Linked DNA regions of Spartinivicinus poritis. The protein of the gene in region 2 interacts with the protein of the main gene of each other region in a pairwise test. Links are inferred from orthologs where the notes say so. Each region holds a gene or a part of one and is shown on either strand. Other genes may lie near its edges. The genes, in order: ORQ98_RS24855 and ORQ98_RS02895.

Region 1 (16,002 bases), on a different replicon or contig from region 2:
ACTACTGCCATGGCGAACTTCACCAAAGCAACGAATTTCAGCACCTGTTGTTAAATTGTTTTTTTGACTGGCAGTAAAGTGGAAAAAACGTAAAGTCACAATGCCAGAGCTATCTTGAACTTGGCACATTAAGCTCTTGCGTTTGCCAAAAGCTATCTGCGTTTTTTGGATTGTGCCTTGGATTACAACTTCGTGACCAAATTGTAGTGCACCTATGGCAGTAATTCGCGTGCGATCTTGGTAACGTAAAGGAAGATGAAATAGTAAATCTTGAGCTGTATAAATGTTTAGCTTAGCCAGCTTTTCAGCCAAACTTGCACCCACACCTTTGAGTTGTGTAGTGGGGACTTGATGTAAGTCATTTGCCATTATAAATCAGCCGCAAAACAGTTAGTCTAGTCGCTTACAGAACACAACCGTAAAGCATCAGCTAATACATCAATTGCCTTAGGCCTGGGGAAACTTACCCGCCAAGCTAACGCTACAGTTCGGTAAGGTGGTGGAGACTTAAAAGGGCGAGTGGCGAGCATCCCTCTGGCATAGTGGCCGTCATGCACAGCAGAGTGAGGTAACACGGTAATCCCCATTCCAGAAGCAACCATATGACGAATTGTTTCAAGTGAGCTGGCTTCAACACTGGTTTGTGTCTTTGTCGCTTTATCTGCTGTTTGGGCTAGTGCTGGGCATAGCTCCAGTACCTGATCGCGGAAACAATGTCCTTCACTTAATAGTAATAAGTCCGTTTCAGCCAAGTGTTCCGGATTAACCACTTTAAGCCGGGTATAGCGGTGGTTAGCAGGCATTAAGACTGTAAACGGCTCGTCGTATAACGGTTTGGTAACAACATCTGGTTCGGTGAAAGGGAGTGAGATGATAATGGCATCTAACTCCCCTTTACGCAGTTTTTGTCTTAATACTGCAGTAAAGTTTTCTTCAATATAAAGTGGCATTTCAGGTGCTACTTTATGCAGCTGTGGTACTAAATGAGGGAATAAATAAGGCCCAATGGTAAAGATGGCACCTACCCGCAAAGGGCTGCTTAGCTGGTTTTTACCTGCAGAAGAAATATGCTTAATGGTAGTAGCTTCTTCAAGCACTTTTTGGGCTTGCTCTACTATCTTTTGCCCTAGAGGAGTTACATGTACGGCATTTTTGGTGCGCTCAAAAATAGCGACACCCAGTTCATCTTCCAGTTTTTTCACGCCAACGCTTAAGGTGGGCTGGCTAACAAAACATCGCTCAGCTGCACGGCCAAAGTGCTGCTCCTGAGCAAGCGTAACAATGTATTTAAGTTCAGTCAGAGTCATGACAGGCTACTTTTGGTTTTTGGTGTGCGCTACTTGTTTAGCTTACTTAGCGCTATTTGCTTGTTTAAGCTATTTAATACTTACTAACATACCGTATATGTCAACTTAACACAGTATGGTATTTTGCGTAACTTTATGCTGTATGTATAAACAGTACTATGCTATTTTGCCTAAATAAAAACTACAACTACTTTTGTGTAGTTAGTTAATGTTTAGTTTGGCGGTCATAGCATGGCTTAAGTACCGGTTATCATACTATTAAAAAAATCAATCAGTTTTCTATTTATAGTAGACATTTTTTAGAAGAATCATGCAATGGTAGATCAAAAAAGTTGCTTAATTGTTGGTTGTGGAGATATAGGTACGCGCTTAGCTAAATTGATGTTTTCAAAAGGGTTTAAGGTATGGGGTGTAAGAAGAAATACTGATTTATTACCAAGTGATATAAATCCTGTTACATCGGATATTGCTTCAGAAAGAACCTTTTTAAACTGGCCTGTGTGTGACTATGTGGTTTACAGTGTTGCAGCAAGCGAGCGTTCTGATGAGGGTTATCGCCAAGCCTATGTGAAAGGGCTTGCTAACTTACTTAGTTGGATGGAGAAAACAAAGCAAAATACTCGTCGCTTGTTGTATGTTTCAAGCAGTCGAGTTTATCACCAACAGGAAGATGAGTGGGTGACAGAAGCCAGTGAAACATTACCTACCGGTTTAGGTTTGCGGTTGTTAGAAGCAGAACAATTGCTGAATAGTACTGATATTCCAACTACAGCAGTGCGTTTTTCGGGTATTTATGGTCCAGGAAGAGAATATTTACTTAAGCAGGTAAGGGCGGGATATGGGATTGTTGGCGCTAATGACCCATATACTAATAGAATTCATCAAGATGATTGTGCAGGTATTTTGGCTTATTTAATTGAGCAGGATAGTCTGGGGGTGCAATTGGCCGAATGCTATAATGGTGTAGATAATCATCCAGCGAAATTGAGTGAAGTGACAAGCTGGTTAGCCACCCAGTTAAACACAATACCAACTTTACCACTCAGTCGATCAACTGGTAGTAGTAAGCGATGCAGTAATCAGCGACTGTTAGATTTGGGGTATCAGTTCAAATACCCAGATTATAAAGCTGGCTATCAGGAAATAATTAATAAGATGACATAAGCCTAAGAGGCATAGTTGCATTTTATTGATATATCACTTAAAGTTCGCGCAACTATGCCCAATGCGGTGTAGGATTTTTAGATGTGTAGAGAAATCAGCATAAAAATGGAGGTAAAACATGCAAACACAAACCACTAATCAACAAATTAAAATGAATAGACAAGGCAGCAAGGTTACTTGTGGCTAGGCATGTTTAGTTAGTTTATTAATAACTCCCGCCAGTTACATTTCTTCATATTCTTTCCTTTGTTAGCCCTGTCTGATTAAAAAATTATTCATTAAATGAGCATGCCTATACCTATTGGTATATCTGGCTAAATCGCTCATCTAATCAATATGGAAAATATAATGGGCACATTAAACTCCATTCAATATATTGCTGATAATATTGAACTTATTGCATCAAATAAAACCTGGATTGAAGGGAAAGCAATTGAGCAATTAACGTTTTCAGCTAAATTGCCTGATATGCTGAAAGTTGCAGGTATGCCAGATTTGCATCCTGGTAAAAGTTACCCTATAGGCGCTGCATTTTTAAGTAAAAATACCTTGTATCCTTATTTGGTAGGTAGTGATATAGGCTGTGGTATGGGGCTTTGGCAAACTGATAAACCAATAAATAAGCTTAAAATATCGCGGTGGATAGATAAGTTAGCTGTTTTAGATGAACCACTTAATCGGGACTGGCAAGATGAAATAGAGCAAACCAAGCAACAGTTTGGTGTTATTAATAGCGATTTTGATAGAGCATTGGGTAGTATTGGTGGTGGCAACCACTTTGCTGAGTTACAAGTAGTTGAGACTATATTTGATCAAACACTTGCTGACGCTATTCATTTATCAAAAAAACATGTACAGCTATTGGTGCATAGTGGCTCTCGCGGTTATGGTCATGAAATTCTCAATCAGCATATTGCTCAATTTAACTCGGCGGGTATTGCGGTTGACTCTGATGCAGGAATTGAATATTTACAAAAACATAACGATGCTGTTCAGTGGGCTTGCGCTAATCGAACATTAATTGCCAAGCAAATAATGGCTACACTGAATATAGATGCTGATCCGTTGCTGGATGTTACCCATAACCTGGTGTCTAACCAGCAGGGAATGGGTTGGCTACATCGTAAAGGTGCTACACCGAGCGATCAGGGAATTGTTGCAATACCAGGTTCCAGAGGGGCTCTGACTTATCTGGTAAAGCCTGTTAAAAGTGCTACTGGATTATTTTCATTAGCACATGGAGCAGGAAGAAAATGGCAGCGTTCTGAAGCTAAAGCGCGGTTATCTAATAAATATCGGGTACAAGACTTACAGAAAACGTCATTGGGCAGTCATGTGGTTTGTAAAAATAAGGCGTTGCTTTATGAGGAGGCTCCGCAAGCTTATAAGTCGATAGACCAAGTTATTCAAGACTTAAAAAATGCAGGGCTAATTGAACTGATTGCTAGCCTTAAACCCATTCTCACCTACAAAACAGCGAAGAGTGGGGGATGTTGATGTTTTGGTTACAGCTAAGCGCAGGGCGTGGACCAGTGGAGTGTGCTCGCGCTGTTACTTTAGCAGCACGCTATCTAGAAGAGGAAGCAAAACAGTTTGATATTGAACTGAACGAGGTTGAAAGAATAGTGGCCAATGATAAAGGCTGCTGTTATTCGGTGCTTTATACAGTAGCAGGGACTGAGGCAGAAGTATTTGCTCAACGTTGGCAGGGTTCTTTGTTGTGGCAGAGTGAAAGCCAGTTTCGGCGTGGACATAAACGTAAAAACTGGTTTTTTTCTGGCCGCTATTGGCCTGTAAAAGATTTTTCGATCCCAAGGGAGCAAGTCAAAATCACCACTTGCCGTTCTCAAGGGGCGGGAGGACAGCATGTTAATACCACTGACTCAGCTGTGCAGGTTACTCATATACCCACAGGTATACAGTGTACTGTGCAAAGCCAACGTAGCCAGCATAGTAATAAGAAACTTGCTTTATTTAGACTGCAAGAAAAATTGGATGAGTTGGAGCAAACGGCTATAGCAGCAGAAAGTGTTAAGCGTTGGCAGCAACACACGGCATTAGAACGTGGGAACCCTAAGCGGATATTTAAAGGCGAAAGATTTACACTCTTTTCGAATGACATTTAGGCTTTGGGTATATAAGAGGTGATTGATGAGTAGCTGATATCAACTTCTATTCTTTAAGTAATAGGGTGTTAAGGATACATGAAGAGTATGGTATGAAAGAGTTTTATTATTTAAAACCTTGGCAGTATTCGTCTGCTGTCATACTCTTTATTGTCTTTGCTGGTATTATCAGTTGGTTTATATATAGTCATGTATACCCTGGTATTGCTATTGCGAAGAGTGAGCTGAAACTACCTATTATTAATTTAACCAGCGTCATATCTGGTAAAATAAAGCGAGTCAGAGTTCAGGGAGGAGCCATTGTCAAACAAGGACAATTACTTCTGGAGCTAAGTAAAACTCCAATTAACAATCAAATAACCAAAGTTGAGGAACGTTTAGCTTTGTTGCAGAAGCAAAACAGTAAGCCAGTGAGTAATTGTCCCCCAGTTGAATCAAAAAAAAATAAAGCACTTGAATTAGCTCAACTTGGTTGTCAATTAGCACGGGAAATGGACACTATCAACCAAGAGGCAGTCTCTCATTTACAGCAACAAATAACGGTTTTGAAGCAACAGTTAGCTTATACAAAGATAAAAGCGCCTGCTTCTGGTAAAGTTTTACAAATAAAAGTGAAAAAAAATCAGCGAATTAAACCTGATACGGTTTTGCTAGAAATGATGAATGCAACAGGTGCTGAGATGTTGATTTTTCTTGAGAAAGAACAAGCAAATTTAGCTGAGCTTAACTCTGAAGCAAGGATTACGTTGTTTAATTTAGATGATATCATTATCCCTGCAACAATAACCTTTATTTCTCCAACTGCAAAAAAAGATCACATTGTGATTGAAGGAACTGCACAAAGTAATGATTTGTTTTATCCGTTAAGGCTAAAGATTACTGGAGATTATTTAGCTAACCACTTGGATAAACTAGAACCTGTTATGGAGGGTAAGGCTTATATTAAGCTTAATCCTAAGGCAGACTGGCCAAAAGCCTTGCACAAGACAAAGTTACAACAGTAGATCACTTTTTTCGGTAATATAAATTGTCAAATCGTTGCTGAGTAAAGCCTGACATTCTTTTTTTACCTACCAAAATAAGTGGTACACCGCCGCCACCCAGCTTATTAAAATCATCACGGCCTTTTTGGCTTTTTTCAATATCATACTCTTTAAATGGAATATTTTTTGACTGGAAATAATTGCGTGCAACTTTGCAGTAACCGCACCACTCAGCACTATACATGACAACCCCTTTATTACGCTTTCTGTTAGTGCTAACGGAAGAAGGCCCTAAAGGCTTTAACTCAACATTTTGGTAAGTATTGGTTTGATTGATATTAACAGTGTTTACTTGCTTATGTTGCGGCTTCTTGTCGCTGAAGTGAACTTTGCCATTTTGATCTACCCATCGATAAATTTCAGCACTGGCGATGTTGGCCAACATTGCGGTGATAAACAGAAATACCGTGTTAAAAGCTGTTGTCCTTAGCATCGGGTGGTTACTCCTACATCTTCTTGACTCAGGATAAAACTGAAAATAAAGGATATGAATTGTACATAATTCATGTATTTATTGCAAAGGTGTTCCCTTATCTCTTGAATAGTAAATATTTGGAAGCGCAATAGCTGAAGCTATAATTAAGCTTAGTTTGCTTGTAGGCTATATAACCAAATGATAGTAAAAAGCTTAAGCTTGATGATTGTTATTGCTAGCATGTTACAGCTAAGTGCTAATGAATTATTAGTGGTGACAGAGAATTGGCCTCCCTATAATTATCGCGAAAAAGGCCAAGTTGTTGGGGCCTCAACAGAAGTAGTTAAAAAAGTATTAGCAAAGGCAAACTATAAATATAGCATTCACTTATATCCTTGGGCTCGATCATATCAAATTGCTCTATATAAACCTAATGTAATCATTTATACCATTTTACGTACTCCAGAAAGAGAGTCCCTATTTAAGTGGATAGGACCACTATTTTCAGGTAAGCAATTTTACCTATATAAGCTAAGTAGTCGGAGAGACATTGCTCTTTCAAATGTCAGTGATGCAAAAGAATATATTGTTGGGGTTATGCGAGGCGATGTTAGTCATCAGTTTTTAAGTTCAGTAGGATTTGAAGAAAAGAAAGCGCTGAGTATTTCTGTTTCAGAAGAAGAAAATATTAAGAAGCTATATGCATTTAAAGTGGACTTGATTTCTGGAAATAACATCACTTTACCCATTAGACTGAAAAAGCTAGGCCTCAAATTTGAGGACGTCTATCCAGCAATAATGACTTTTAAATATAACTACTACATGGCTGTTAGTAATAATACCTCTAATGAGGTCTATAATAAGTTAAATAATGCATTTAAAGAAATTTATAATGATGATATTAAAAATAAAATTATAAAAAAGCATAATATTTCTCCTTGAATTTGTTTGTATCAGGGTAGGATCTAACCATAGCTATGATAGTAAATAAACTATATTATTCTCGAATGATTTTTAGGGTTTGTTGTCGTCACTATTCACCCAATCATTTATAAATACATATAGTCATGGGGCTCATCACTCGACGGCCGCCCCTAAAAGCCATTCGCTTTGGCTATAGTCACCAATATTTAGCCTGGAATTAAAAAAATGAATTATATTCCAGGCTCAGTGTTAAGGGGATTAGGAGCAAAGCTTGCACACATAGTGTTTTTATACAGCAAACCGCTTATCCAATTTACTATAACCCAAACCATTACTCTTTTTGACTTGAATTTGGGTAGGAATTCTTTCTTTTAGTGCATCAACATGAGAAATAATTCCTACCATCTTACCACTAGCGTTGAGTGCATCTAAGGCATCAAGAGCTGTATCGAGTGTTTCAGCATCAAGGGTACCGAATCCTTCGTCTAAAAATAAAGAGTCGATTGATGTTTTATGGCTTACCAAGTCAGAGAGTGCTAAGGCTAATGCAAGGCTAATTAAAAAACTCTCTCCACCTGATAAGGTTTTGGTGTCTCTTTCTACATCTGCTTGCCAGGTGTCAACTACTACTAAGTCTAGCTCTTCAGTAAGTTTGCGCTTCAGTTGGTAGCGGCCATGTAATCGCTGTATATGTTGATTAGCCAGATATACTAAGTGGTCTAAGGTGACACCTTGGGCAAAACGACGAAACTTGTCGCCTTTAGCTGATCCGATCAGGCTGTCTAACTTTACCCAGACATCTGTAATAGACTGTTGTTGCTGAATTTCTGCTAATAATGATTGCTGCTTTTGTTGTGCTGTTTCATCTGCTTTTAGGGTAGCTTTCAGTTCAGCCATGTCTTCTTGTGTTTGTTTTTGTTGTTTAACAAGTTCGGTTAGCTGGTGATTGATTTCAGAAATTGTAAGTCCTGTGAGTTGCTTTGCCTGCAAATCACTTAGTGTTTGTTCTGCATCTTGCAATAATCCCTGATTGCGTTGCTGCTCATTATCAAGCTGTCGTTTTAATTGTTTTAATTGCTGATATTCAATAGGTGATAATATAGCCTGTTCAAATGATTGCTGGCTGACAAATGGGCTATCAGTTAAGGCTTGCTGCCATTGCTGAGAGGTTTCTTGTAGCTGTTTGGTTAATACTTGCTTGCTTTGCTGTAGTGTAGTTATTTGCCCTTTAAGCTGATTATGATTTTGGTTCTGGTGGTTCAACTGGTCCTTAGCTTTTTGCAATTGCTGCTCTTTAACACTTAACTGCTCTTTTAATTGACGGCGCTCAGTATCAATTTGTTTATCACCAAAAAGAGCATAACGTTCTGACTGGAGTATTGTTAATTGATTATTAACTGCACTTAATGAATTAGTTGAGTCTTCTATTAAGCTGACTGTTTGCTTGGTATCTTTTTCTAAGCTATTAATAACTAACTTATTATCAGCTAATGCCTGCAGTAGTTCATTATGCTGTTGTTGAGTTTGTTGGTATGTTTGGCTTGATAAGTTTTGTTTGCTTAGCCAGTCATTTTGATTAGCTACATTAGGTAGAGAGTCATTAAAAACAGCAAACTCCTGGTTAAGAATAGCTTCTAATTCAGCCAGCTGTTGCTGAGTATTCTTTAATTCTTTCGTTTCAGTCTGGTGTTGAGCTTGTAGATTCTCTACGGCTTGATTTAGTAGTTTTAAATCATTCTCATGCTGTTGGGCTTCCATTTTTTGAATGTGTTGCTGTTGATCTGTTAACTGCTTATTGACAGCTTTATAGTGTTTCCATTGTTTGGTTAGTTGCTCATGCTGTTCATTAGCTGTTTGTAAAAGCTGGGTAATAGTGCTTTCATTATTTATTGCTGCCACTACTTGTAATTTATCTATGACAAACTGCCATTCATTTTCGCATTTTTTAAGTTCTTGAATGACATCTTCTATTTGCTGTTGGTTATACTGTATTTGCTGATTAATCGTAATAGTTTCGTTATTGTTATATGTTAAAACGACTTCTATTTCAGTTAACTCATTCCGCTTGGCGAGGAGCTGTTGTTCAGTTTTTGATGGGTCAACCTGCTGGTATTCCGCTATTGCTGGGTGTTCTTCTGAACCGCACAAAGGGCAAGGATCGCCTTTTTGTAGCTTAAGCCTATGTTTTGATAAGCTTTGAATATTAAGCTCTAAGCTTAAATTTTTCTCAATACTGGCAATATGCTCTTGTATTGCTATTTTAATCTTACTTTTTTCTTGTTTTTTACTATTCAGCTCAGCAAGCTTTTGTTTAGTTGTATTGTAACTATTTAAAAGATTGTTTTGTTTAACAGTTAGTTCATAGTAGCGCTTGGTCAGCTTTTCAAGCTCCTTTAACAAAGGACGTTGCTCTATTGACTGGTGATAAGCATTCTCAAGCGTATCATTGTTATATTCACCTAATATCTGTTTAATTTGGCTAGATAATATTTGCAGCTGACTTTGTTGCTCCTGTAACAATAGTCTAGACGCATTAAGTTCGACATTAATTTCATTAATTTGATAGCTTTTTTCTTCAATTGATTTTTTGGTAGATAACACTTTGTTAGTGTATTCTTTTTCTTGCTGACTAAGAGTTTGTCGCTGTTTTAGTTGTTCTTTCCATAATGGGAGTTTTTCTGCTAAGTATTTGTGTTGTGAATGTGTGTCTAGATAGTTTTTTGCACTAATATAGTTTGATTCAGTCTCTGCTTGTTGGCTACTAGCGTTTTTAAGAGAGTTTTGTTGTTTCGTTAGCTGTTGTTTTAGATTCTGTAAATCACTTTCAAACCTTTGCTTCTGACTGATAAGGTCTGCTATTTTATAGTCTAGAGGCGTCACCTGATCAGCTAGTTTCTCCAGTTTATTTTGTTTTGCTTGGTATTGTTGGTAAGTCTCTGTTAGTGATTTAACCTGTTGTTCAGCTTGCTTGATGGAGTCCTGAATTGACTTTTGTGCGTTAAGACATTCATCTATAGTCTGCTGATTATTGCTATAACGTTGGTTTGCATCTTGCCAGGATTTATAGATTGGTTTGATTTCTAAAGCAGGCTGGTGTGCTTCTAGTTTTTTAATATCAGGAGTGGCTTGAGTTATAGTATTCTGGTGTTGCTCAATCTTATCTTTGGTTTGTTGTATTTTTACTTTGGAATCGCTTATTTGCTCTAACCATTGTTTTTTTTGGCTATACTCTTTTAATGCTACTTCTAGCTGGTTTGTAGTGTTAGCTAGGCTTTCCTGCTTTGAAATTATTTGATTTTTTGTTTCAGAGCTGAGTGGCTCAGTGATGTTAACTTTATCATTTAACAGTGATAATTTATTTTTTTCATGTTGACAATGCTCATAAACCCGCTGGGAAATATTTCCATAAATATCAGTACCAGTTAATTCTTCTAATAATTCAGCTCGTTCATTGGGCTTTGCATTCAAAAAAGCAGCAAAGCCTCCTTGGGCTAACAAAATAGACTTAGTGAAGCGACTAAAGTCTAGACCAGTGACAGCTTCTATTTGTTTTCGAGTTTCTGCTAATTTATCAGCAATAATCACATTGTTTGTAGAACCATTTAATATAGCGAGTTCTGCTACAGGAGATTGTAACTTTCCTTTAGATTTACCTCTGGCGCGTCGCTGCTGCCAACTGGCTCGGTAACGGTTATTTTTTACTTCAAATTCTACTTCAGCTGAGCATTCTGCTGTGTGTCGGCTCATTAAGTCATTGCTGGCAACAGACACTTTTAAGCGTGGAGTTTCGTGGTATAGGGCTAAACAGATGGCGTCTAGTAATGTTGTTTTTCCTGCTCCAGTTGGGCCTGTAATAGCAAAGAGCCCATTGTTAGCAAAGTCTGGCGCAGTAAAATCAATGAGCCATTCACCTTTAAGGGAGTTAATATTTTTTAACCGTAAGCTTAAGATTTTCATTATACAGTAGCTTTTTCCTTGCAACTTATGCTTGTTGTCGGTTGAGTCTCGTCTTCTTTTATCTCATTTAGTATGGTTTTGAAATGTTGCGTTAACTGATTTTTTAGTGACTCATCCATAGTTTCTTGGGCTAGCCGCCGTTGAAATACATCGATAGGAGATAAATCTGTTAGCGTTTCTTTAGCTTCTCGCTCAATTGTTTGTTGTTGGGTGCGGGCTCGCTTTAACTTCAATATTTCAAAAGGTTTGTCGGCGATCAGCTGTTGGAGTCGAGCTTGTAAATCAGTCAAGTAATCATCTTCCTGAATAACGATTTCTAGCCAAGTAGATTGCCCTTGTGGTGGTGCTTCCAGCTGTTCAAGCTGTTGCTCAATATCGGCTAAATTACCTTTAACGGTAGCCATTGGTTGAAAGCGGGGTACTTCAATACTTTCGATAGAAGCCAAGCCATTACTTGTCAGCTCAATACACAACACTTGCTTAGCGTTATCCACTTCATCAAAACTCAGCGGAATAGGGGACCCTGAATAGCGAATATGATCTACCCCCGACACTTGTTGACTACTGTGTAGATGACCTAAGGCAATATAGTCGGCTGGGGGAAAGTGTCGTGCAGGAAAGGCTGACAAGCTACCAATATAGATATCGCGCACTGATTCTGAAGATTGCCCCCCTACTGTGGCCAAGTGACCTGTCATGATAATGGGTAGAAGCTGTGCTTGATTGCTGATTTTGGCCTTTTGTTGTGCAATATTAAAAAGCTGCTGATAATGATCAGCGATGGCTTGTTCTAAACTCTGCTGCTTTTCTATTTGAGTTTGTCCTGCTTGACTGCTTAATACGTCTCTTGGTCGAATATAAGGTACTGCACAGATAATGGCTGTTGGATGACCATTGTTGTTCTTGATTGTAAGCACTTGCTCTTCAAGGTGGTCTGATATGCCACCAATAACGGTGATATTTAAACAAGATAGAATGCGGCGAGATTCGTGTAACACAGCGACTGAGTCATGGTTACCTCCTACCATCAACACTTGCTGGCAGTGAGTATTTTGAATCCCTACCATCAAGTTGTTGTACAACTTTCGTGCATAGCTAGGTGGCGTGCCTGTATCAAAAATGTCACCAGCTACGACTAATATGTCTATTTTTTGTTCATCAATTGTGGTCAGTAACCACTCCAAAAACGCCTGGTGCTCAGCCTCTCGGCTTTTATTCATAAAGTGTTGGCCCAAGTGCCAATCTGATGTATGGAGTAGACGCATGTTAGAGGCCTAAGTATCCGCTGGCATAGTGTTTTTCAACTGATGATAATATTTAGACAGTACTAATATGTCTAGAAAGAATGAAATGTAAAGTTTGCTTAGTAATCTGTTTTTGTGATCAATCATCCATTTAAAACAACTGTTATAAAGTAGAATTAAAATACAAATATAAGCTGTGGATATAAATATAAGTAACCAGCTTTATTTTGCCTCTCCCACATGGAGTGGTTTGTGAAAGGGTATTAAAAATAAACAGCTTCTATGTGATAGAGGGTGGCATTTGATACTTCAAAATAAAAAGAATATTAATTATGAAAAAACTAATAAAGCTTTCTGTCATTGCTGTATTTTTATTTTCTGCAATTCAACTTTCTGCAAAAGAGCAGGTGAGTATTAATCGTATTGTGATTTTTGGGGATAGTTTGAGTGACACAGGGAAAATGTATAAAAAGACAAAAGGATGGCTGCCATCCAGTCCACCTTATTATACAGGGCGATTTTCTGATGGGCCAGTTTGGGTTGATTACATAAAAGAGGCTTTTCAAAAGAAAGCTATTGATTTAACAATAATTAATGAGTCAGAAGGCGGTGCTACAGCAGCTGCATATGAAAAAGAGTCTTATAACCCAACGTATCAAGTGATTAATAATCTTGAACATGAAGTAGAACAGTTTTTAGAACATGATAAATTCCAAACTTCTGATCTTGTAATTATTTGGGCTGGTGCCAATGATTATGTGACAAATAACTGGCGAGACACGGACAGAGTGATGTTGGCTATTGATCGAACAATTAGCCAGGCATTAATCGGCGGCGCTGCCCAGGTGTTGGTTATTAATATACCCAAGCTCAATATAACGCCTTTCTCAATTTATTACGATAATACACAATCTGCTGATTTAGAGAATGTCTCAACCAAACATAATCAAGAACTAATTAGACTAATGAGTACAAGAAACCCTGACAAAGTCAGGCTATTTGATGTTGCAAGTGAGTTGAAAGAAATAATTCAGAATGCGTCTAGTTTGGGTTTTACTAATATTGATCAGGCCTGCTATACCAAAGGGTATATTTGGCGCCCATTTATAAAAGGTAAAAGTAAACAGTTTGCACATAGTGAGTCGCTAATACAGTACGATTACTATGATTGGCGAACTGAACCGAAAAAAATGGAAGAGCTAAATAGATATGAGTTACAAGAGTTATTTGAAAATGATCCTAGCTTTTCTGAAAACCCTATGCTACATGATGCCTTACCTTCACAGCAACAAATGTCTTTTCAGCAAAGAGATTCTTTTAATCGAAATAGTGGTTCTAAACTAAAAGATGATGAATCTACAATGGCTAGAAGTATCGATATAGCAGGTAATGCACCAGATAGTTGTGATGGTTATTTATTTTGGGATAAAGTACATCCAACTACTGCTGCACATAAAGTGTTGGCTGATAGACTGTATAGTTTCTTTGAACAGCACTATACCCTCCACTAGGGTAGTTGCTCTACATCTAATAATGAATCGTGACTGGTATACCTTCTATGACTCATTATTAGGTGTAATTCATGCTATTGCCCTAGAAGAATCTGCTTGGTTATGGATTGCACTTCAGGATTGGTCATCAATTGTTGAATCTTAGGATTGTTCTGCAAGGCATTAATATTACCACTGTTTATTAATTGCATCAGTTCAGGGTCTGCAAGTATGGCTTTGACTTGTGGATCATTTTGTAGTGCTAATATGGCCTTCATTGTTTCAGGACTATTAATAAGTGATTGCCTAATGCTATCAATTGATAGATTATTAGCAGCAGCTGCTTTACCCTTACTTATTGAACGAACCTTCTTTTGCTCTATTCGCATTTGGCCCAGGCTAGGTGTATCGATAACGTAAACCCCGTCGTTTAGAGACTTGATCTCACCTAAGATACGTGTTCCATCAACCAGTTCAATCGTTGCGGCTTGAGTAGCTATACAGAAGAGCAACCCGGTTGTCAGAGTGATAGATTTTAAGACAGAAAGCATGACTTCATCCTGTTAGTGGCTCAAAGTCTTCTAAGTGTAGCAGTACTTACTGGAATTAAGCTTGAAGTACTTCAGGTTCATTAACTTCTTATTTTGGGTATCCGACATGTAAAGGGTTTATTAATTTGTTATAGCTCTTATAAGTTCAATACTGCGGACAGTTTTATAGGTGTTGTATGTTAGTGTTTACGGGGGGAGTGCTCTACTCTCATATACTTTATTGCAAGATAGCCTGAGGCTTAACATGCAATAAACTCCTCCTTCCTATGGTACATGGCCTGTAGAGCAATGTTTTATAATTCAAAAACTGTCCACAGTATTGATAAGTTGGAAAAGACCATTATTAAATACTAGTTACATTACTCACAGTATACCTATCAGGCTGATACACAGGGCCTGTACTAGTTTTAATATGACTGTAAATAAATGAAGGTTAATTTTATTATGAATAAAAAAATTGCGAATAGTCCTATTTTCGCTTTGTTGGCATTCGCAGCAGGGATTTTTTGCATTCAGTTGGATGCGTTTGCACTTAATTTAGCTTTACCCCAAATTGGTATTGATTTGTCTGCATCAGAAGGTGGGTTGAAGTGGGTTGTTAGTGTTTATTTATTATCAGTAGGCGGGTTAATGCTTGCTGCTGGTAGGTTGAGTGATCAATATGGCTATAGAAATATTTTAATTATAGGTTTAGCTTTATTTGGTATCGCATCGATACTCTGTGCTTTAGCTCAATCCATGTCTGTATTAGTGATTGCAAGGGCTATACAAGGGGCTGGAGGTGCTTGCATTATGCCTGCTGGACTGGCGTTGATCACTAATGTCTATCCAAAAGAGAAAAGAAGTAAAGCAATTGGGCTGGCTATTGGCATTGGTGGCAGCGCTACAGCAGGTGGGCCAATATTAGGTGGGTTGGTTACAGAAGCAGTTTCTTGGCGCTTGATATTTTGGCTTAATATTCCTATCGTCTTAATGGCAATTTATTCAGCCATTTTTGTCAAAACAGAGATAAATGATACATACAAAACAAAGTTAATCGATATGAGAGGGTTGTTTTTGATAACCTTGTCTTTGGCTATCCTTAGTTTATTAATTGATGGAGTATCTACAGGAGGGAATGTAAATTTAAACATATTATTATCAATGGCATTTGTAATTTTAATTACTATGTTTTTTAGTAGTGAAAAAAGGTCAAGTAATCCACTGATCTCTTTAGAAATTTTCAAAAATAGAAACTTTATAGTGTTGACTGTAGTAGGGGCAGTTATCAATGCAATAACGGTTGTATTTTTATTTATTGTACCTCTGTCATTACAAGATGTGTGGCACTTGTCACCCTACTCGGCTGGAGTAGCATTCTTACCTCCTGCATTAATCATGGCATTTGGTGGGCCTATTGCTGGAAGGCTTAAAACCCTGCATGCAGTGTTTGTGATGAATGTATGTTTGGGGGTTGTAGCTGCAGTATTTATATCAGTGCCTAAATTATCATCATTTGTTATGTACTTAATAGGCATCACTATTTGTGCAATTTTTCTTGGTATAGCGAATGCGTTAACTTTAGTGGCAACGCAGTCAGTTGTGAGTCCAGTTGTGGCTGGTACAGCTTCTGGCATTACGAAAACAATAATCACACTAGCTGCGGGGTTGGGAGTAGTATTAACAGGAAAGGCTGCTGATCAAGCAATAGGACTTTCTGCTGACCATACAATTCACTCCATTTCAACATCTATAGGTTGGTTTTGTTTTTGTGTTTTTGTGTTTTTGTATTTATATGTTTA
Region 2 (14,633 bases):
TTTCTTTCAGTCTCTGCTCAATCCACGGCAGTTCTTTTGAATAGGTGCCAAAGAAACTAATCGCACACTTGTGGGCCTGGTCATCGTAGGCAATGTCATAATATTCTTTTACCGCGCGTTTAGTCGGTTTGTAGTGATGATACCCTTCGTTGACTGCGGTTAAAAAGTTAGTTTTCATCACAGGCTTTCTATTCAGGCCTTTCGCTAACCACCGAACAAAACGTGATTTGATCACTGCCATCAAAATAGGCGACAGTTTTGGTGGATAGCTGCCTGGTCCATCAAAGATATTTAAACTCAGGAATCGTTGGGGATGATTAATCACGGCTGTCAGGGCAATGGGTACTCCAACGTCTGGTCCTACCAAGTGGGCTTGTTCGATATTGAAGTGGTCCATTACCTGAATAATCACTTCACTCAGGTTGCTTGGTGACATATCTGCTTCGTTTGCTCGCGATAAACCAAACCCTGGGATATCGAAGGCTAGTACGTCAAAGTTATCGCTAAAGGCTTCAATGGAGGATTCCCACATGCGAATGCTCTGAGGTAGGCCGTTCAACAGTAGCAGGGTAGGTGCGAGCGGCTTTTCTTTGTGGGTGTAGCGAATTTTATATTTCCCTACTGATATAAATTGTGGAGCAAACGGGTCTTCAGTGGTTTCGGGTTTATCAGAGGCATACTGAGTTAGTGCTTTTTTCAAAAGAGATTGTGTCATATGGTTGCCTATACAGTAATTGATTGTAGTGCTAGTTACTAATATATACTATGTTGTCATATGGAGTGTTAGGTTACAATAAGGCAGGATTCTGTAGCTAAGTTACCTTTTGATAACCTATGGGGAGTACACGATGGGTTTACAAAAAGACAATGAAAGACGCGTTTTTCTGAATAATGAGGAATGTCCCATCCGTAATGTGGTGGCTCAAATCGGTGATAAATGGTCCATTCTGATTCTGTTTGCGTTGGTTGACGGCCCAGATCGCTTCAACTCTCTAAAGTCACGTATTGAAGGGATCTCACAACGTATGCTGACACAAACACTCCGCGATTTAGAGCGCGATGGTTTTGTACTCCGTACAGTTTATCCCCAGGTTCCGGTGAAAGTGGAGTATGAGCTAACAGAGCTGGGAAAAGGCCTATCTGCTTCCGTATGGAAGTTAGTATCTTGGGCAGGTGATCATCATGCCGATATCCGCAAAGCACGACAACAATACGATGAAGAAAGTGAAAGATAGCAATGTATAACTTTTAATCGTTAAAATCTTAATGGCACAGCTTTTTGCTCTAAACCAGCCGCAAATATGGGCAATATGCATAATGATCTCCAGGCATACGGCAAGTGTGTTTGATGGGCTGGAAATTAACAATGTGAAATCAATTACACGATAGGATTTAAAAATAGGAATCAATCAAAAGAGTCAATTATTTGTAATCCTGCTTACTGCTTCTATGATAACCCCGGTCTTGCAAGTGTATTCCCTGGCTCAATGCTGAAACAGTTTACCAAACTCATAGTTGGCAAAACCGCAAAATTTAAATAAGCGTTCTGAGTGTCAATATATAAAACACTATCATTGCAATTGAGAGAGTTCGAAAAGTCAGGTGAACCCTTGACATAAATATGATGTTAATCAGTATGAAAAAATGTATTGTACCAAGCGTAATCAAAGTAAAAGTGAAAAACTCTGCTGATCTCCCAAGTGTAACACCGGAAGATAGAGCTATAACAGCAAAAATGGAGCAGATGATGGTAATAAAGAAAGCAAACTTATTGTCGTCTATCCTTGCTTTAGCTTCAGTTTTTTCTATTTCTCGGAAAAGCATATTAATACTCAACTTATATAAATGAAGAAAGATGACGCAATTAACGTTCCAAAAACAGGAGACTTTAATCAGTCTGGCTAACAACATGAGGGTTCTGGTTATGGTGAAGCTATATCAATGGAAAATAAGCATTAAATTAACCATCGACACAAGTGTGAGTTGTAGCTATACCTGATAGAACAATACCTAAAGCTGGGGAGTTGAATAAATGTCAAAAGATGTAAAAAATTTGATCAGTCAAATACTTGAAGTGATGAGTAATAGAACGTTACTTGATGCTGCTCTCGGTGCTGGGCTTGGATTGCTGGGAAGTTTCTTCTGTTCTGGCGTAGGTTTAAGTGGATTAGGGCTAATCGGACGATTTTTTTTAATGGTAATAGGTGGAGGCTTAGTTGGTATTACTGTTGGCTTAATTGCGGATTTTTATGAAAAAAATAATTCTAATTTTGGTGAGTAAGATGAAAAAGTGAGCTTGAGTATATGAGTACAAGCACAAAAGAGCTACCCCTTATAATTAAGGCACCTATTTACCTGGCAGGTATAGTATTTGGTATTTTTATTACCAAATCTATTTTAAATAATGACCCTAAGCCAGATGACCAGGTAAAATTAACTACCAATAGTGATGTGGTGACTAATATTCGTGTGAGTAAAGGGGAGTTAAAAAGCATGCTAGAAAAGTATTATATGAATTACGGTGAGTACCCAGTAAGTCTTGCACATATGGTTCCCAGTATTTACAGGCATTTGCCGATATCCATGTGTGGCAAAGCCTACTCTTATTTGAGGGCATCCACTGGCAACAGTTACTCTTTGGTTGCAGAAGGTTGTTGATGACATTGCTAATAGCTTGTTTCTATAGCCAAAGTGAATGGTATAGATGAATTAGGTTTAATTTATGGTAGCTCATAGTAACCTTCCAATAACAAGTCATAATACTTTTCATAAAAACCATTGTTTTTCAAAGCTTTTAACCCCTTATTGAAAACCTTAAGTAAATCTTGAGCATCTGGTCGTACCTTGGGGAATAATAAATGTCCTTCACTACTAAATAGTGGTTTAGGATTATAAGTCAATGTTTGCATGTGGGTCATCGATAACTCTTTTTGTAGAAGGCTATAGCCAGCAACAGTTGCCATGATGAACAAATCAGTTCTTTTTCTGAGCAACATCTTAAAATTTATCTTATCTGAGTTACTAACAACAATATTCAAGTTACCTTTTTTTTGTGCTTCCCAGATTTCTGGAGTATAAGTATAACCTCGAGTAATGCCAATTCTGTATTGTCCAAGATTTTCAAGGGTGTCCCACTCTTTAAACTTAGTTGTTTTTAAGTGAAAGAAAACAACATCTTCCGCATATAACGGGTTACTGTAATAAAATAGTTTTTCGCGCTCCTCTGAGTGATACCAAAACGCAGTAGCATGAAAATCGCCCTTTTGGCCTTGTTTATAATTCCTTGCCCAAGGGTAATAAGTATACTCAACCTTGAAGCCTTCGTGCTTAAAGGCTTCAGAAATAACATGGTGAACAAATCCTCCATGCTTAAAGTCAGCCGATGACCAAGGAGGGTACTCACCTGTAGTTATCTTTAGTAATTTATCTTCTTCTGCATATGAGAAGAAGCTGATAAGTAAAAGAAGAGCGGTAAAGAGTTTCATTGCAGTTACAATCAAAAAATCACTTAGTAATGAGTTTAGCAACTATCTATGCTTCTATAGTGAGTAGTTCGAATATGTAGCAATTGCTAAAAGAAGAAGTCTTCATTTCTCCTTGTTAAGTTGTCTCATAGTAACTTATTTATTTTATTTTTAACTACTTTAGCAATTTTTTATTCCCTAAAAATATAAAGATAGCGAGTTGGAAATGAATATTATTCTATATGAGTTTAGGTTGTCATCTACTCGTGTTATTACTTGTTGTTAATTAAGCTAATCGCATATTTATAGAATGTTCTACGATACTGGCGACAGTCTAATGGTTAAATTGATAAGCAAAAGGTAAGTAAAAATAACATTGCCAATAATATCGCGACATTTGTTTTATTATTTACCTTAATAAGTAGGTTAATAATTAATAAATAGGAGATTGATATGCCAGGCCCAACTTCTTCTGTAGGTCAAGTTTCTCAATCCTACTCTTGGTTGAGTTTAATTAGTTTCGGTTAATAAAGTACCCCATTTTCATGGGGTGTTTTTTATGTGATTATCACTGTGAGGAGCAGCTGGTTTTTAAATATTAGTCAGCTTAACAGAAACAGTTCCTTTTTTTCTACTGGTATAGAGCACTACGCTACTCAAGAACCCGCTTTGCAATAGATACAGAGAAAATGCCATCATCATCAATTCGCTGGGTTATTTTTGTAAAGCCTGCAGATTCAACTAGCTGGTCCATTTCTAGTTGAGTACGGCGGCGCATCACCCAGGCTTGTCCTTCTCGGTGGCTGGTTAATGCGCGGGCTATCATTTCCAACTGAGGGTGCCAAGGTTGGTTAGTGTAAATAAGGTAACCACCTTCGGGAAGAGCGCTGGCAAGTCCAGCCAATGACTGAGTAATTAATGCGTTATCAGCAAATAATTCATACAATCCAGAAACAATACCAATCGAAGGGGTGGGGGTAATTTGAGCTGTACTAGCCTGATCAAACGCATCACCTGTCGTAAAGGTAGTAATATCGGTAAGCCCTTTCTCTTTGATTAGTTGTTGGCCTTGCTCAACGTTAAGCTCACTGTAATCACGAAGTAGAATTGAGTCTGGTTTAATATTGCTGGTTTCAATCGCTTCTAAGACATAACGGCCATGGCCTGCAGCAATATCCAGAATATTAATTGGCATGTTGTTATTTTTAAGCCATTGTATGACTAGACGTAAGCATTCTTCTAAATGAACTTTACGCTGGCGAATGCCTTGCCAACCAATGCTGTTAAGGTAGTGTTGATCAATCCATTGCCCTAGTGATGAAGTGCCCATTGGCTGATTGCGATATACATAATCAAGGGTGCTTCCAGAGTCAAACCCTGTTTGATGGCCTAAGCGAATACCCTCAGACAAAATACCGGCCAACTGCAGTGACCAGCGATACAGCTGCCAATATAGCCCTTGCCAGGAGTTGATGGGGTAGGGGACAGCTAACTCATCTGCTTCAACTTTGGTATAGCTTTGTTGGTGGGCATTCAGCATTGATAATTGCTGTTGTGGTGAGGCAAACAGGCGAGTGATGAAGTCGCGAATTTTACTCGTTGCAAGCTCACGATGTAGTTCACCTAAAGTGTCGTGATAAAAGCCTGGCAACAGATGTTTTTCTTTAATAACTGAGCTTAGTCGAGCGAAAAAAGCATGCTGTGGTTGATGATGAACCACAAAATCTGCTCCAGAGATTAACAGTTGGGTAGGAACTGCTATTGCTGCTGCATCGGCTACCACTCGCTCAGCAGTATCATATAACCCTAATAATACATTGGCAGCAATGGGGCGAGTAATCAATGGATCAGTGTTATAGCTGGCAATGCGTTTTGGGTCATGGGTGAGAAATTTGGCTTTGACATAACTGTTAACGAAAAACAAACCTTTAAATTTATACCACAGTTTAATTGCAGTTCTGGCAAGCGGGATATAAAGCTTTATTTTAAAAGCGGGTGAAGCAAGCACCAGACAACGAATATTGGGGGCATAATCATGTACCCAGGTTGCAGCTACCACCGCACCAACACTTTGACCAATAATGGCAATGTTATTGATATTTATCTGGTATGTGGATGTAATATGCTCAATAAATGTTTGTAGGTCGCGTACCAGTGTGCCAAAGTCAGGACTGAAACCACGTTGCCCAGGTGATTGACCATGACCACGGGCATCCCAGGCAAAAAAATCAAACTCATTTAAGTCCAGTTCTTCTACCAGATGGGCCATCCTACCGGAGTGTTCATGGCCTCTATGTAACAAGACAATAGCTTGTTTTTCTGGTGCCTTTTTGGCAGGCCAATATCGATAAAATAACGCTACGCCATCGTGGGTGATAAAGTGTTTTTCCATAGGATTTATTCACATTAAACAGTGTTACTCAGGGTACAACAGTAAGCGTTTTTGTGCCACCTATTATGCCCTAAGAATTATAAATAACTAGTAGTCATAGTTCCTGTCAATTGTCGGGTCAATCCTATTTAATCAATTATGAGTATATACCTAAAACGATAAATTAGGGGGCAGATCATGGATGACGATTTTTTATGGGATTTTTCTGGTGATATTGATCTTTTTATTAAGTCTGAGCAGGAAGTAAACCGGTTATTAACTGATTTTGATGAGCTGATTGATTGTAATGGATTGGATGAGTTAATGGACTTTGAAGAAAACATTGAGGATGAGGAATATTATGAAGAGGATATACCTTAATAATAAAGCAGGTAAAACTAGCCAAAACTGTATGGAGAAATAACAATGAAATTATCTGAGTTACTCCAACTACTTGCTGTTAGTGTCACCCTGATAACCCTTATCTTGACGACGATTAGATTCAGTATTAATCGGCAGTTTCAACAATTAAAGCAGCAAGCTGATACGAATTTGAATAATGTTAGTAAAAAGCTAGATAACCTGGATAAGGATTTTAAACAAGTATTCCATCGGCAAGACCAGCATTTACATGAGGTTGAAAAAAGCTTCCTAGGTTATCAAAAACAGGTAGCAGAAACTTATTTACGTAAAGAAGAGAGTTTTTCTAAAATACAGTTATTAGAAGAAAAACTGGATAAATTAATTCAAGATCGACCTAACTAATCATATCAATGGTATACCCGTGTGTTTATAAGCTATATTATCTTGCAAATAGACAACAGGATTGTTTGAGAACTTAGGTTTTTGTCATCACTCTTGAGCACCACGGAGGGTGGAAAAAACAGTTAATACAGGGTGGTATGGATGCCACTCATTATAGCAATACAGGAGCAATTGACGAGGAGCGATTAACTGTCACCCCAATCATTTATAAATGTATAAACTCATGGGGCCTAGTCGCTTGAAGGTCGCACTTAACAAAAATTCGTTTTGGCTATAAAAGCGTTACCTATAAAATGATTAACAGACGTATTTTGTTGGGGTTTGTTGTTTTGGTTGCGGTATGTTTTTACTTACTTATCCGCGTTTGGTCGTTCCTCCCTCCCTTAAGACTATTACTGACTAGCTAGTGGTTAGTTTCTTGTTCAGGTCCTTCGTCAATTAATATAAACTTAAATTCTAAGACCATTGAAAGGTCGTATAGGGTTTTAAGTGATGGTTTATTGATTCCTCGCTCTATCCGGCTGACGTATTCAGGGCTGATATTAGCGGCTTCTGCTAGTGCTTCTTGGGTCATGCCACGTTGTTTTCTTATTTTTCTTAAATGAGCTGCCATTCCTTTGCAGTATGTTTCGAACGCTTCCATTGCTTTTCCTCCTAAAGTTAAAAAATAACTGGAGTGTTCCTTAGCTGTAAGGAAGTGTGACTACGATTTTACAAAAAACATACAATAATAAAAGTTAAACGCGATGAAATAATATTGTTATAAAATATAAGCTTCCCGTAATTTGTGCGTGCTTACTATTTGAATTTGGTGCTTTTATGCACTACTTGTGTTGCCTTGTATATGGTGATTAAATTTATTTTAATTGTTAGAAAGATTAAAATGTTAAACAAAAATTGCAGCAAGAAATCGTGGGTGTGGCCTGTCTAGTGTTTAAATTCAGCTCGGTTTAAAAATGACTAATTGGTCGTCTATTGTTAATAGTGTGTTTATAATGATTCATTTTTAACTATAAAAATAAGCTGTGATGTGTTCTTCATAAATGATATGGAAATTAAAAAAATGATAGGTCTGATAGTAGTTTGTACCATCTATGGAATGAAAATAAAATTGGTAAAAATGTGCGCCTCAGTGTAGAGGTTAAGTAAAACAGGTTATATAAAAGTAGACATTAAAAAACGCTCAATTAAAATGAAGTGAGGGTAAAGCTATCACTTCATTTTAATTTGTCAATATTAGTCGGCAGCTGAATTATAATTTCTAACCCGCCTAATTGACCTTGGCCAATAAATTCGATATTGCCTTGATAATGCTGAATAATGTTAGCAACAATATTCAGCCCTAAACCATGGCCATCTACCTGTTCATCTAAGCGTTTACCTCGTTGAGTCAGCAGGGTTTGATTTTCTTTGGCAACACCAGGGCCGTCATCAGCAATAGTGAGTTGTTGGTGGGCATCGGTGTGGGAGAAGCTAAGATTTACCCGCTGATTAGCCCATTTACAGGCATTATCCAGTAAATTACCCAGTAGTTCTAGGGCATCTTCCCGGTTCATGGCAATGCGCTCTGGCCAACGATGTGGTTGCCAATCAATAGTGACAGATTTGGCTTGGTAAATCGTATGTAAGGTTTGAATCAGATCCATTAAGTCTTTATGGGGCTCAAACTGCGCGCCGGGTAATATATCACCAGCCAATCGTGCTGAGGTTAATTTTTGTTCGCTATATTGGCGAATAGAGGTTAACTGGCGTAAGAGCTTTTTACTGAGCTCTGGCTGATTAGTGACTTCGCTGATAATGGTATGCTGCATCAGTGCTATAGGGGTTTTTAACGCATGGCTTAAATCACCTACTGCGTTACGGCTTCGCTTGAGTAATTCAGCCGTATTTTCAAGTAGCTGGTTAAGTGCAGCCACCAGGGGTTGAATTTCTTTGGGCATTTTGTGCGTACTGATAACGGTTAATTCCCCTGTTTGTAGAGCATGGAGTGACTTTTTTAACCGAGTGAGTGGTTTTAAACCTCGATGGAGTAACCATTGTTGGATGACTAACAACAGTAGTATAGCCACCAGTAATCCCCATAATAGTCCACCGGTCATCGTACGAAAACTGGTGTATAAACCACCGACATCTTCGGCCACAGTGACTGTGATAGGAATATCACCAATGCTAAACCCTTGGCTTAATACCATTAATTGTTGCTCATCAGGGCCTGGTAATTCACTGACCCGTTTTTCGCCTACTGCTAGGGAAGGTGGATTAAAATTAAAATCCCATAATGAGCGTGAACGAAATGTCTGCCTGGCGCTTTGAATAACATAATAATGGCCAGAATAGGTGCGGTAATGTAATTGGCTAATACCTTTATCATCCAGTATTAGTTGTTGGTTATGAGTGGACAGTAAGGAAAGTAAGGTTTTCGCATCATCGTCCAGCTTGCTACTAAAAAAGGATTTAAAGCTTTCACCCATCGCAGCATAGGTGATCAAACCAATCAGTAAACTTAAAAAACAAACCGAGCTGGCAAGCCCCATCCCTAGTGTACGACTGATTGACTTCATGTTGTAGAACCATGGAAGATATAACCTTGTCCACGCCGGGTTTCAATGGAGGCTTTACCAAGTTTCCGACGTAGGTGAGCGATGTAAACTTCCAGTACATTACTGTCTTTATCGGCATCATACTCATAAAGCTGCTCAGTAAGGCGCTGCTTACTTAACACTTTGCCTGGGTTGAGCATAAAATAACGTAACAAGCGAAATTCCATTGCCGTCAGCTTATAATGCTTGCCTTGATAGTCCAGCTGTTGTTTTTCTTCATCCAGGTTGATGTCGCCTAACTGTAAGGCCGCATTATTGTGGCCATGATAGCGACAGATAACGGCTCGTAAGCGGGCGATCAGCTCTTCGTGGTAAAATGGCTTACTCACATAGTCATCTGCACCGGCTTGAAGGCCTTCCACACGTTCATACCATTCTCCACGGGCTGTTAGAATGATAACAGGCACTGTATTTTGGCGGCTGCGCCACTCCTGTAAAATCGTTAAACCATTAATGTCAGGCAGGCCTAAATCTAAAACAACTGCGGCATAGTTTTCTTCTTGACCTTGATGTAATGCATCAACCCCATTGTCACAGGTGTCTACTGCAAAACCGGCTTGGCGAAGTTCATTAGTCGTGTTTTCCAATAATTCATGATTGTCATCTACAACGAGTAACCGCATTTAGTACTACATCCTATCAATAAGTGGCATTGAGGGTATTATCAAGTTTGCTCTGGTGATGCTATTGTGAGGGTTAGTTATCTCTTTCTACTTCGAGAATGGCACCTGTTTGGGCATTCACTTCAATTTCCCATACTTGGCCTTGTGGGTTTAGAATTTTCAGTTCATATTCATAAATACCGTCGTCTCTTTCCAGCTCAGCATTCAGTAATTCACCAGGGTAGCGCTGTCGAACCCGCCTTAACAATTGACTCATAGGCAGAATAATGCCCTGTTGCTGTAACTTTAACGCCTGAGAAGGAGAAATATCTTGACCAGCCACACTTGTTGCTGCACCCCAGCAGAGCAGTATGAGTAAAAGTAATCGCTGTTTCATTGCATTTCCTTGTCAGCTCAGAAGGCTTGCTAAATTGTAGCAACTGTACCTGAAATCAAGCTTAATAGGTATTACTCCCACTGATTTAACTAAACCTTGCTGGTAACCTCTCTTAGTGAATTTGGTAACTAAATGGATTTAATATCCTCAGTTTTTATTTAAATTATTAAACTATTCCCAACAGCGCTATAAAGGTTTCTAATGACAGTCATTAACCTTTTCCATTTAACCTGAATACGCTTAATCGCTAGGCTATGCCTACAAGTTAAAGACTGTTAAGGGAACTGTAATGCAAAAAATTATTTTAATTACGACGCTAGCCGCATCAACTGCACTGCCTGTTCAGGCTGCCTGGCAAGTGCAAAGTGAACACTCAAAAGTCAATTTTGTCACGGAAAAAATTTTTACTAATGGCAAGTCGGTCAAAGAAACCCAATTAATCAGTGGCGTATCTGGCCAGGTAAATGACCAAAAACAAGCCGAAATTAAAATTGATTTAGCTACAATTGATACTAAAATCCCAATCCGTAATGATCGAATTAAACAGTGGGTGCTTGATACCACAAATTACCGTTATGCCACAGTAAAGGCTGATTTGTCAGGTATTGATGAGCAAAAACTCACTGTTGGCGCAGCCAAACAAATGGAGGTTGATGGTCAGTTAACCATTCGCGAGACAACGCTACCAATCAAGTTATTTGTTAAGGTTACCAAAAACGCTGCCGCTGACTATTTGGTAGAGTCCTATCAAGATACTTCAATCAATATTAATCAGTACGGTGGAGAAGCTGGTGTGCAACAGATGACGAAGGTAATGGGGTTAAAGTCAATTACCTCTGTAGTGCCTGTTAAATGGGCATTAACACTCAAGCAAACCCACTGAACTAAGACTTAAGGCTAACAGCAACAAAGGCGACTTTTGTTAAATTAACTGTACAATGGCTGTTGTTTATTCATTAGCTGTAATTGAGCAGCCAGTTATGCGTGCGAAAGATGTTGTGTTGGGTTTGGTTATTGTATTGGTGTGGGGGTTTAATTTTGTAGTGATCGTGTGGGGGCTGGAAACAATGCCCCCGTTACTAATGGGTAGCCTTCGCTTCCTGTTAATTGCGGTGATTGGCTCGCTATTTGTCGCAAGGCCACAAATACCACTAAAGTGGCTGTTTGCCTATGGCATTTCCCTTGGATTTGGACAATTTGCCTTTTTATTTTCAGCGATGGCCAATGGTATGCCAGCGGGGCTTGCCTCATTAGTGCTACAGTCTCAGGCACTGTTTACCTTGTTGCTAGGTGGATTGCTGTTGGCAGAAGCGATCAAAACCTATCAGTTAGTAGCGATAATGATTGCTGGAGGTGGCCTGGCTTTGATTGGTTGGTCTGGCAATGGTGAAGCAATGACTGCTGTTGGCTTTGGCCTGACCTTGGCGGGTGCTGCTTGTTGGGCCCTGGGCAATATTGTAAATCGCTCAATATCTCAACAAGGTTATAAAGCTAGTGTGGGGTTAGTTGTATGGTCTGCGTGGATACCACCCGTGCCGTTTTTTATCTGCTCTTATCTAGTGGAAGGCCCAGTTGCCATTGTTGAAAGTGTTCAACAGATTTCCTGGTTAGCTGTTGGTGCATTATTGTATCTTGCTTTTGTGGCCAGTATTTTAGGATACAGTCTGTGGAGTCATCTCATTAGTCGTTATCCTGCTGGTCAAATAGCTCCACTAACGTTGGGGGTGCCTGCAGTAGGTTTGACTTCTGCAGCCTTATGTTTGGGTGAAACCGTTTCCTTAGTGCAATGGGCAGGTATTGCTTTAGTGGTGTTTGGTTTAGTAATCAATATGCGTGGCGAGCAGTGGTTAGAGAAGTTTTGGTCATGGAAGCGAGTAAATCATTCGCTTTGATTATAGATGAATAATGCTGTGCTCAAGTGAATTAAAAAAAGGAAGCAACTGCCTCCTTTTTTTATGGGTGGTTATGAATAAATGTTGCTAAGACTTGTTCCAAGCATATAAATAATTTTTTTCCTTGGGTGTCACCACAGTGGTTTTACTTTTCCCTAATTTATTACTGTATATTACCTGATAGGCCAGCACATTCTGCACATATTTACGGGTTTCATTAAAAGGAATTGATTCAATCCAAATATCATAGGGTAAATTATTGCTGCGTTTTAACCACTGTTTTACCCGGTGAGGGCCAGCGTTGTAGGCTGCAGTGGCTAAAATGCGGTTGCCATTAAAGGTTTTCATTAATTCAACTAAATAGGCAGTGCCCAGTTGGATATTTTTTCTGGGGTTTAATAACTCTTTAGTGCCTCGGTAGCGAAAACCATTTTTGCGTGCAACATGCCGGGCCGTTGCTGGCATTAATTGCATTAACCCCATGGCGCCGGCATGTGATCGGGCATCATACATAAATGCGCTTTCCTGGCGAGCAATGGCATAAACCCAACTGCTGGATAACTGATTCTTTGCGCTCATTGATAGAATAGGGCGCTTGAATGCCAGTGGAAAACGTAATTGCAAATCGTCCCAATATTTTGCACGAGCTGAGTTAAAGATAGATTGGTCATACCGCTTCCAGTTGTAAGCAATCTCAGCTGCTGCAATTAACTCTTCACTTGAGAGTATTTTGGATAGGTGATGCCACTCTCGTCTTGCAGACATGACATGATTCAGTTGATAAAACTCGGCCGCCCGTTTAATCCCACCCAGTGATTTTATTTTATTTTTAGTTTGGGCACTGACAGGGAAAGGTTGGTGATTGAGCCGATACGGTACTTGAACACGGTCAGCGGCCAAAAAGGCATAAAAATCACGCTCTTTTGCCAAATCAGCATATTGCTTAATGACTTGCTTTTTTGCTTTGTTGGTTTTAGCTAATGCTTCTTGAGCGCGGATATACCAGTAACGCCAGCGGGGCTCTTGCTGTTGCTCAGCGGGCAATAGTTTATAAGCCCGTTTAACGGAAGGCCAATCCTGGCTTTTTAAGGCAATGCGTAATCGCCACTCCACTAGCTCTTGGTCAGGGTGTTTAGAGGCCACTTGATCAACCCACTGAATTTCATCAGCGGAAAAATGCTTGAGTATATAAAGTGAGATATATTGATTGATGGCGCGGCTTTGAGAAGCTGAAAAGCTATGGCTTCGGCTATATTGTTTCCACAGATTAAGGGCTTCTTGAGGATTACGCCTGGCCATTTGCATTAAGCCTGTTTTAATAATATCACGCATAAACGGCGTATTTCGTTTATAGCGACTGGACTTAAACAACTTTTGTGGGTTGCGATAGGTGCTATAAAATATTTTGCCTGACGGCTTATTGGCTTTATTTAGAAAGCGGCTGAGGTATTTACCCAAGCCAGGGTTACGCTCTTCATAAGCCAGGCTCATTCGTTGCCAAACTAAATTTTGGCTAAGTTGGCCGGCATTACGCCAACGGGTAAATAATGGATCACAGGCTTTGGGCTGTGATTTTCCTGATAGCCAGAGTTGCTTGGCGCCTTGAAAAGCTTGTTTGGTTTGGCCTGTAGCCAACTGGGCTCGGTGATACCAGCACTGTAAATCAACTGTAGCCCTTTTAGGGTCGTAATTAGCCTTAAAGGTTTTCCATTGCTTGTTTTTTGCTAAATAACGTAACCAGTTTTGTTGTAGCCGTGCAGTAACAGGTAAGTCATTATAGGTTTTGATGAACGCATTAATGTCCTTGGAAGGTGAAACGGACAGTTTGCGCTGTAGCTCGTAATACTCCAGATAGGGGTACAGAGGGTAATGGGTCAGTTTATTTTGATACTGATTGAACTGCTTCCAATCATGTTTGTTTAGTGCTTTGAGGGCTTTTTGGTACAGCTGCCGTTCTTGGGTATACTGGTTGGGTACATTGGCTGACGCGGTAGGCCACCAGGTAGCCCCCAGTAAACTGATACATAAGGTTAGTGCTTTAGGGGCGATGGTTTGCATTTTCATTTAACCAATTACTCATTATTGTCTGAACTTCTGGGTCAATGTGTTGTTGCTTTAATCTGTCATTGCTTCGATATAAGTGATAATAGTTATTGATAAGTGTTGCTGCTGAACAGTTCCAAACATCGTTATTAATATAAGTGAAGCATAGACGTGTCTCATGTAAATATAGAGGACTACACTGGTAGTCAGATTACAATTACGCGTTTCACATAATCTGATTATTTATTAACAATTGTTCGCTTTTAATGTGGTTGTGTTTTATTTCCTATCGTTAGCATAGGTTTTCTCTTTGTACTTAACACATTATGATAGCCCGCTACTTTTTCTCAATTAATTTTGGTTGGTTATGCCATTAATTCGATTATCAGAAATTTCCCTGGCTTATGGGGCAATGCCTTTATTAGAGAATGCCAGCTTACAGCTGGATGCCGGTGAGCGGGTGTGTGTGATCGGCCGTAATGGGGCGGGTAAGTCCAGT

What was found.
Region 1: the proteins of ORQ98_RS02895 (region 2) and ORQ98_RS24855 interact in binary tests that used the Escherichia coli proteins (3 or more experiments, as listed by UniProt). The link is inferred for Spartinivicinus poritis from one-to-one orthologs.

Annotation. Positions count from the first base shown.
Region 1 is NZ_JAPMOU010000055.1:12,291-28,292, reverse strand. What follows is about bases 7,068-11,336. They hold ORQ98_RS24855 (AAA family ATPase), read right to left. Parts: upstream 10,937-11,336; coding sequence 7,268-10,936; downstream 7,068-7,267. Other genes in these bases: sbcD (exonuclease subunit SbcD), read right to left, coding at 10,936-11,336. Also shown: ATP-dependent DNA helicase RecG, read right to left, coding at 1-369; ORQ98_RS24890 (hydrogen peroxide-inducible genes activator), read right to left, coding at 396-1,307; ORQ98_RS24885 (NAD-dependent epimerase/dehydratase family protein), read left to right, coding at 1,623-2,471; ORQ98_RS24880 (RNA ligase RtcB family protein), read left to right, coding at 2,820-3,968; prfH (peptide chain release factor H), read left to right, coding at 3,968-4,597; ORQ98_RS24870 (HlyD family secretion protein), read left to right, coding at 4,690-5,601; ORQ98_RS24865 (DUF4124 domain-containing protein), read right to left, coding at 5,603-6,073; ORQ98_RS24860 (substrate-binding periplasmic protein), read left to right, coding at 6,254-6,997; more of sbcD, read right to left, coding at 11,337-12,201; ORQ98_RS24845 (SGNH/GDSL hydrolase family protein), read left to right, coding at 12,513-13,691; ORQ98_RS24840 (hypothetical protein), read right to left, coding at 13,766-14,221; ORQ98_RS24835 (MFS transporter), read left to right, coding at 14,648-16,002. UniProt on the Escherichia coli protein: SbcCD cleaves DNA hairpin structures. These structures can inhibit DNA replication and are intermediates in certain DNA recombination reactions. The complex acts as a 3'->5' double strand exonuclease that can open hairpins.
Region 2 is NZ_JAPMOU010000002.1:323,594-338,226, reverse strand. Bases 3,487-6,386 are described here. They hold ORQ98_RS02895 (bifunctional alpha/beta hydrolase/class I SAM-dependent methyltransferase), read right to left. Parts: upstream 5,857-6,386; coding sequence 4,117-5,856; downstream 3,487-4,116. Other genes in these bases: ORQ98_RS02885 (hypothetical protein), read left to right, coding at 6,262-6,386; ORQ98_RS02890 (hypothetical protein), read left to right, coding at 6,034-6,216; ORQ98_RS02900 (substrate-binding periplasmic protein), read right to left, coding at 3,487-3,500. In the rest of the region: ORQ98_RS02920 (alpha/beta fold hydrolase), read right to left, coding at 1-715; ORQ98_RS02915 (winged helix-turn-helix transcriptional regulator), read left to right, coding at 849-1,235; ORQ98_RS02910 (hypothetical protein), read left to right, coding at 2,033-2,281; ORQ98_RS02905 (hypothetical protein), read left to right, coding at 2,305-2,658; more of ORQ98_RS02900, read right to left, coding at 2,721-3,486; more of ORQ98_RS02885, read left to right, coding at 6,387-6,600; ORQ98_RS02880 (helix-turn-helix domain-containing protein), read right to left, coding at 7,004-7,243; ORQ98_RS02875 (sensor histidine kinase), read right to left, coding at 7,818-9,161; ORQ98_RS02870 (response regulator transcription factor), read right to left, coding at 9,158-9,823; ORQ98_RS02865 (PepSY domain-containing protein), read right to left, coding at 9,897-10,199; ORQ98_RS02860 (YceI family protein), read left to right, coding at 10,489-11,082; ORQ98_RS02855 (EamA family transporter), read left to right, coding at 11,180-12,091; ORQ98_RS02850 (transglycosylase SLT domain-containing protein), read right to left, coding at 12,179-14,155; ATP-binding cassette ATPase Uup, read left to right, coding at 14,502-14,633.